One region of the Micromonospora sp. NBC_01392 genome, then DNA from elsewhere that is predicted to be linked to it. Evidence: predicted binding sites of a transcription regulator. Region 1 holds the regulator's gene; the other holds the start of a gene.
The links. Region 1 encodes HrcA, which represses chaperone genes, less so after heat shock. Its sites were predicted from a motif close to GGTTNGCACNCTCNNNNNGAGNGTGCNAACC; they were not measured.
Positions count from the first base shown of each region.

Region 2: the regulator HrcA is predicted to act here: its motif matches at 1,413-1,443, upstream of groES (co-chaperone GroES).

Region 1 covers NZ_CP109549.1:5,869,147-5,872,494, forward strand. Annotated here, with positions in the region: gene dnaJ (molecular chaperone DnaJ) at 1-1,078, opposite strand, end outside; gene hrcA (heat-inducible transcriptional repressor HrcA) at 1,150-2,175, opposite strand; gene OG767_RS25390 (DUF4870 domain-containing protein) at 2,384-3,061, shown strand; gene hemW (radical SAM family heme chaperone HemW) at 3,104-3,348, opposite strand, start outside.
Region 2 covers NZ_CP109549.1:6,430,982-6,434,329, reverse strand. Annotated here, with positions in the region: gene ybaK (Cys-tRNA(Pro) deacylase) at 1-43, opposite strand, end outside; gene OG767_RS28000 (THUMP-like domain-containing protein) at 95-1,321, opposite strand; gene groES (co-chaperone GroES) at 1,577-1,891, shown strand; gene groL (chaperonin GroEL) at 1,962-3,348, shown strand, end outside.

The DNA.
Region 1 (3,348 bases):
CGACCTCCTCGCCGCGGGTCTTGGCGAAGTCGCGCAGCATCCGCTCCTGGTCGGCGTCGAGCTTGGTCGGGGTCCGCACGTCCAGGTGGACGTAGAGGTCACCCCGGCCGGTGCCGCGCAGGTGCGGCACGCCGCGGGCCCGCAGCCGCAGCGTGCTGCCCGGCTGGGTGCCGGCCTTCACGTCGACGGTCTCCTCGCTGTCCAGCGTCTTGATGGTCAGCCGGGTGCCGAGCGCGGCGGCGGTCATCGGCACCGTGACCCGGCAGTGCAGGTCGTCACCCTTGCGGGAGTAGACGTCGTGGGTCCGCTCGTGGATCTCGACGTAGAGGTCGCCGGCGGTGCCGCCACCCGGGCCGACCTCGCCCTGCTGGGCCAGCCGGATCCGCATGCCGTCCTCGACGCCGGCCGGGATCTTGACGGTCAGCGAGCGGCGGGTCCGCACCCGCCCGTCACCGGCGCAGGTCGGGCAGGGGTGCGGGATCGTGGTGCCGTAGCCCTGGCAGACGGTGCACGGCCGGGCGGAGACCACCTGACCGAGGAACGTCCGCTGCACCGACTGCACCTCGCCGCGGCCGCCGCACGCCTCGCAGGTGGCCAGGTGGGTGCCGGCGGCGGTGCCGGCGCCGGAGCAGGTGGTGCAGAGCACCGCGGTGTCGACAGTGATCGGCGCCTCGACGCCGAACGCGGTCTCGTTGAGGTCCAGCTCCAGCCGCAGGATCGCGTCGGCGCCCGGCCGGGTACGCGGCCGGGGACCCCGGCTGCCGCCCGCCGCGCCGCCGAAGAACGCGTCCATGATGTCCTGGAAGCCGACGAACGGGCCGGCGCCGCCCGGGCCACCCGCGCCCGCGCCCCCGCCGCCCGGGGCGAGCGGGTCGCCACCCAGGTCGACGATCTGCCGTTTCCGGTCGTCCGAGAGGACCTCGTACGCGGCGTTGATGTCCTTGAACTTCTCCTGTGCCTCCGGGTCCGGATTGACGTCCGGGTGGTACTGCCGCGCCAACTTCCGGTAGGCACGCTTGATGTCATCGTCGGAGGCGTCCCGGCTCACGCCGAGAATGCCGTAGTAGTCCCTGGCCACTGCGTTCGGTGTCCTCATGTTCGTCTCGCGTCGCCGGTCGCCGGCCGTTCCCGGCCGTCGGCCCTGACTGGTCAGTTCTGGGCCAGCAGTTCGCCCACGTAGCGTGCCACGGCCCTCACCATGGCGATATTGCCGGGGTAGTCCATCCGGGTGGGCCCGAGCACACCGAGCCCACCGACGATCGTGGCACCCGGGCCGTAACCGGTGCTGACCACCGACGCGGCCCGGAGATTGTCGATCTCGTTCTCGTCGCCGATGAGCACCCGGGTGGTGTTGCTCGGCTCGGTCTCGCCGATCAGCTTGAGCAGCACGACCTCCTCTTCGAGCGCCTCGAGGATGGGGCGCAGCGAGCCCTGGAAGTCGAGCAGGCCGCCCCGGGTGAGGTTGGCGGTGCCGGCCAGGGCGATCCGTTCCTCGTGCCGCTCGACGAGCGTCTCCAGCAGCACGGTGGAGAGCGTGGTCATGGCCGGGCGCAGGTGCGGCGCGGACTCCTCGACAAGCGCCTGCACCAACGGGGGCGTCTCGGCGAGCTGGCTGCCGACCAGCTTCTCGTTGACCAGCCGGCGCAGGTCGGTCACGTGTTCGGCGGGGACCGGGGCGGGCAGCTCGACCAGCCGCTGCTCGACCCGCCCGGTGTCGGCGATCATGACGACCATCAGCCGGGTGGTGGAGATCGGCACCAGCTCCAGGTGGCGCACCTTGGAGCGGGCCAGGCTCGGGTACTGCACCACGGCCACCTGCCGGGTGAGCTGGGCCAGCAGCCGGACCGTGCGGTGCACCACGTCGTCGAGGTCGACGGCGCCGACCAGGAAGCGCTCGATCGCCCGACGCTCGGCCGGGCTGAGCGGCTTGACCCGGGAGAGCCGGTCGACGAAGAGGCGGTAGCCGCGGTCGGTGGGCACCCGGCCGGCGCTGGTGTGCGGCTGCCGGATGTAGCCCTCCTCCTCCAGCACCGCCATGTCGTTGCGCACGGTCGCCGGTGAGACGCCGAGCTGGTGCCGCTCGACCAGGGCCTTGCTGCCCACCGGCTCCTGCGTGGCCACGTAGTCCTCGACGATGGCGCGCAGCACGGCGAGCTTGCGGTCGTCGAGACCCATCTCCCCACCTCCTGACGCACCTCGGCCGGGCGACGCGCGGCATCCGCCGGGCGACTGGCACTCGACTGTAGCGAGTGCCAGTCTACGTCGGCACCCCCGTCGGCGCGATGATCAGCGCCGCACCCCGGGTGCGGTCCGTCGTGTCCGGGCGGCGCGTCGGGCCGAACAGCCCTGGTGCCGCTTGCCCCCGGGACCTACCGTGACGTCCATGACTGAACCTCCTCGCCCTCCCGGAGCGGGGGACCCCGGCCCCCAGCCCGACCCGTTCCCGCCGTCGGCGCCGTACGGCTCCTCGCCGGCCGACGAGCCCCCCACCGCACCACTGTCCGGGGCGCCGGGTGGGGGCGGCTATCCCCCGCCCGGCGGTTATCCGCCCCCGGGCGGCCAGCCTCCGCCGGGTGGCTATCCCCCGCCGGGTGGCTATCCCCCACCCGGTGGTGACACGCCGGGCTACGGCGCGCCCGGCGGTGGCGCCCCGGGCTACGGCGCGCCGGGCGGCGGCTACCCCGCCGGCGGCTCCTACGGCCCGCCGGCCGGCTACGCCAACAACGACGACAAGACCTGGGCCCTGGTGGCGCACTTCGGCGGCGCGGCCGGGATGCTGATCGGCGGCGGCGTGCTGGGCTGGATCGCGCCGCTGGTGGCGCTGCTGGCCCGGGGCAACCAGTCCCCGACCGTGCGGGCGCACGCGGTCGCCGCGCTGAACTTCCAGCTCATCTGGTCGATCATCGCGCTGGTCGGCTGGATCCTCACCTGCATCCTGATCGGCCTGGTGGTCGGCTTCGGCGCCATGATCGTCGGCATCATCTTCGGCATCCTGGGCGGCGTGAAGGCCAACGAGGGGCAGCTCTACCGCTACCCGATGTCGGCCAGCCTGATCAAGTGACAGTCGCCGGCCGGTCCCGCGCGGCGGGGCCGGCCGGACCGGTCAGGGCAGCAGGTCGCGGACCACGCCGTCGGCCAGCAGGCGACCGCGCAGCGTGAGCACGGCACGACCGTCCGCGTACGCGTCGGCGTCCAGCAGCCCGCCGGTCCGGGCCCGCTCGGCACCGGCCCGGCCGGCTTCGTCCAGCACGTCCAGCGGCAGCCCGGACGCCAGCCGCAACCGCAGCATCACGTCCTCCATGTGCTGTTCGTCAGCGGTGAGCCGTTCCCGGGCCAGCGCCGGCGAGG
Region 2 (3,348 bases), 560 kb from region 1:
GCCTGGTCAGCAGCACGATCGCCGGAGTGCCCTGTCCCGCCATGACCGTCAAGCTAGCCCGACCGCCGCCGCACGGCGAGCCGGAACGGGTCGGTCAGCCGGAGGCCGGGCGGCCGATCAGCACGGTGGGCGCGCCGGCCACCCGGGTCAGCACCAGGCTGGCTGCCTCGTCGCCGGCCAGGCGCAGGTCACGGCGCAGCTTCTCCGGCTCCAGCGCCGAGCCCCGCTTCAGGATCTCCACCCGGCCGACCCGGCGCTCCCGCAGCAGGGCGCGCAGCCGCTTCAGCGAGAACGGCAGCACGTCGGTGATCTCCAGGCAGCGGGCGAACGGGGTGGGGTGTGCCGTGTCCGCGTACAGGTAGGCGATCGACGGGTCGGCGAGCGTGGCGTCCAGGTCGGCGGCCAGTTCCGCGACCAGGTGCGCGCGTACCACCGCCGAATCGGGGTCGTACAGGAACCGCCGCACCGCGCCCACCTCCGCCTCGTCGGCGCCGCTGCCGGTGAGGTGGTGAGAGGGGGCCCCGTCTCTACCGGAGGCGTTAGGAGGGGGCCCCTCCTTCTCCCGGAGCAGGGTGGCGCGACGGGGGACGCTGGCTAGCGGGCCGCACCAGAGGGCGGCCTCCACCAGGTCGCCGTCGACGCTCACCCACTCCGCCTCGGCGCCGGCCGGGATCAGCGCGTGGTCCAGGCCGGGCGCCACCTTGACCACGGTGCGCGGCACGCGTGCGGCCAGCCCGGTGACGAAGTCCCACGGCGGCGAGTAGGCGTTCGGGTCGAAGATGCGCCGCCCGCTGCCGGCCCGCCGCCGCGCCGGGTCGCAGAACGCCCCGTCGACCCGGGTCACGTCGAACGCGGTGGCGTCGCCGCACTCCACCGTGACCAGTCCGGCCAGCCCGGCGGCCTCGGCGTTCGCGGCGGCCATCGCGGCGGTGACCGGGTCGGCCTCCACCGCGTACACCCGGATGCCGGCGCGGGCCGCGGCGAGCGCGTCGGCGCCCAGCCCGCACCCGAGGTCGGCAAGCGTGGTCACACCCGCGGCGCGCAGCCGGGCGGCCCGCCGGTCGGCGACCGCCCGGCGGGTGGCCTGCTCCAGCCCGGGGCGGGTGAGGAACATCCGGGCCGCCGCCGTGCCGAACTTGCCGATCGCCCGGCGGCGCAGCTCCGCCTGGGTCAGCGCCGCCGCCGCGAGCCCGACCGGGATCCCGGCCGAGCGCAGCGCGGCGGCCGCCGCCAGCGGGTCGCCGCCGGCCACCCGCTCCGCCGCGGCGAGCGCGGCCGACCCCTCGGGGGTACGCAGCGCGGTGAGCTGGTCGAGATCCATCCGCTCATTCTCCCGACCCGCTCCGGAGGCGACACGACGGGCGACGCGCTGGCACTCTCCTTGACGGAGTGCTAGCCGAGGAATAACCTGCGATTAGCACTCTCACCCTGAGGGTGCCAACGCCCGGGCCTGGTGCCCGAGCGTTGAACGCCAGGCGGACCGGCACCCGCGACGACGGCCCCGCCCGGTGGCATGTGGCAGATTGACGCCGGTCGGCGTGTCGACCGGCAACGACACCAAGTACCCCAGGAGGGTATGCCCGTGACTACCGCGACCAAGGTTGCGATCAAGCCGCTCGAGGACCGCATCGTGGTGCAGGCGAACGAGGCCGAGACCACCACCGCCTCGGGCATCGTGATCCCCGACACCGCCAAGGAGAAGCCGCAGGAGGGCACCGTCCTCGCTGTCGGCCCGGGCCGGATCGACGACAAGGGCAACCGCGTGCCGGTCGACGTGAAGGTCGGCGACACCGTCCTCTACTCGAAGTACGGCGGCACCGAGGTCAAGTACGCCGGCGAGGAGTACCTGGTGCTCTCCGCCCGCGACGTCCTCGCGGTCATCGAGAAGTAAGCAACCGATCAGTGTCGTTGCCCCGGTCCGGCTCGCCGGGCCGGGGCAACGTCGCTTCGAAGGGATACTGATGGCAAAGATCCTGAGCTTCTCGGATGACGCCCGGCACCTGCTCGAACACGGTGTCAACGCCCTCGCGAACGCGGTCAAGGTCACCCTCGGCCCGCGCGGGCGCAACGTCGTCCTGGACAAGAAGTTCGGTGCGCCCACGATCACCAACGACGGCGTGACCATCGCCAAGGAGATCGAGCTCACCAACCCGTACGAGAACCTCGGTGCGCAGCTGGTCAAGGAGGTGGCGACCAAGACCAACGACGTCGCCGGCGACGGGACCACCACCGCCACCGTGCTGGCCCAGGCCATGGTCCGGGAGGGCCTGCGCAACGTGGCCGCCGGCACCAACCCGACCGGCCTGAAGCGGGGCATCGACGCGGCGGCCGCCAAGGTCTCCGAGGCGCTGCTCGGCAAGGCCGTCGAGGTCGCCAGCAAGGAGTCGATCGCGCACGTCGCGACCATCTCCGCGCAGGACGCCACGATCGGCGAGCTGATCGCCGAGGCGATGGAGCGGGTCGGCCGCGACGGTGTGATCACTGTCGAGGAGGGCTCCGCGCTCACCACCGAGCTGGAGGTGACCGAGGGTCTCCAGTTCGACAAGGGCTTCATCTCGCCGAACTTCGTCACCGACGTGGAGGGGCAGGAGGCGGTCCTGGAGGACCCGTACATCCTGATCACCACGCAGAAGATCTCGGCCATCGAGGAGCTGCTGCCGCTGCTGGAGAAGGTCCTCCAGAACAGCAAGCCGCTGCTCATCATCGCCGAGGACGTCGAGGGGCAGGCGCTGTCCACGCTGGTGGTCAACGCCATCCGCAAGACCGTCAAGGTCTGCGCGGTGAAGGCCCCCGGCTTCGGTGACCGGCGCAAGGCGATGCTGCAGGACATGGCGATCCTGACCGGCGCCGAGCTGGTCGCCCCGGAGCTGGGCTACAAGCTCGACCAGGTCGGCCTGGAGGTGCTCGGCACCGCCCGCCGCGTCGTGGTCGACAAGGAGAACACCACAGTCGTCGACGGCGGCGGCCAGTCCGCCGAGGTCGCCGACCGGGTCGCCCAGATCCGCAAGGAGATCGAGGCCTCGGACTCCGAGTGGGACCGGGAGAAGCTGGCCGAGCGGCTGGCGAAGCTCTCCGGCGGCATCGCGGTGATCAAGGTCGGCGCGGCCACCGAGGTCGAGATGAAGGAGCGCAAGCACCGCATCGAGGACGCCATCGCCGCGACCAAGGCCGCGGTCGAGGAGGGTACGGTCCCGGGCGGCGGCGCCGCGCTGGCCCAGATCCTGCCGGTGCTCGACGACGACCTGGGCTTCACCGGTGAGGAGAAGGTCGGCGTCTCGATCGTGCGCAAGGCGCTCGTCGAGCCGCTGCGCTGGATCGCCCAGAACGCCGGCCACGACGGTTACGTGG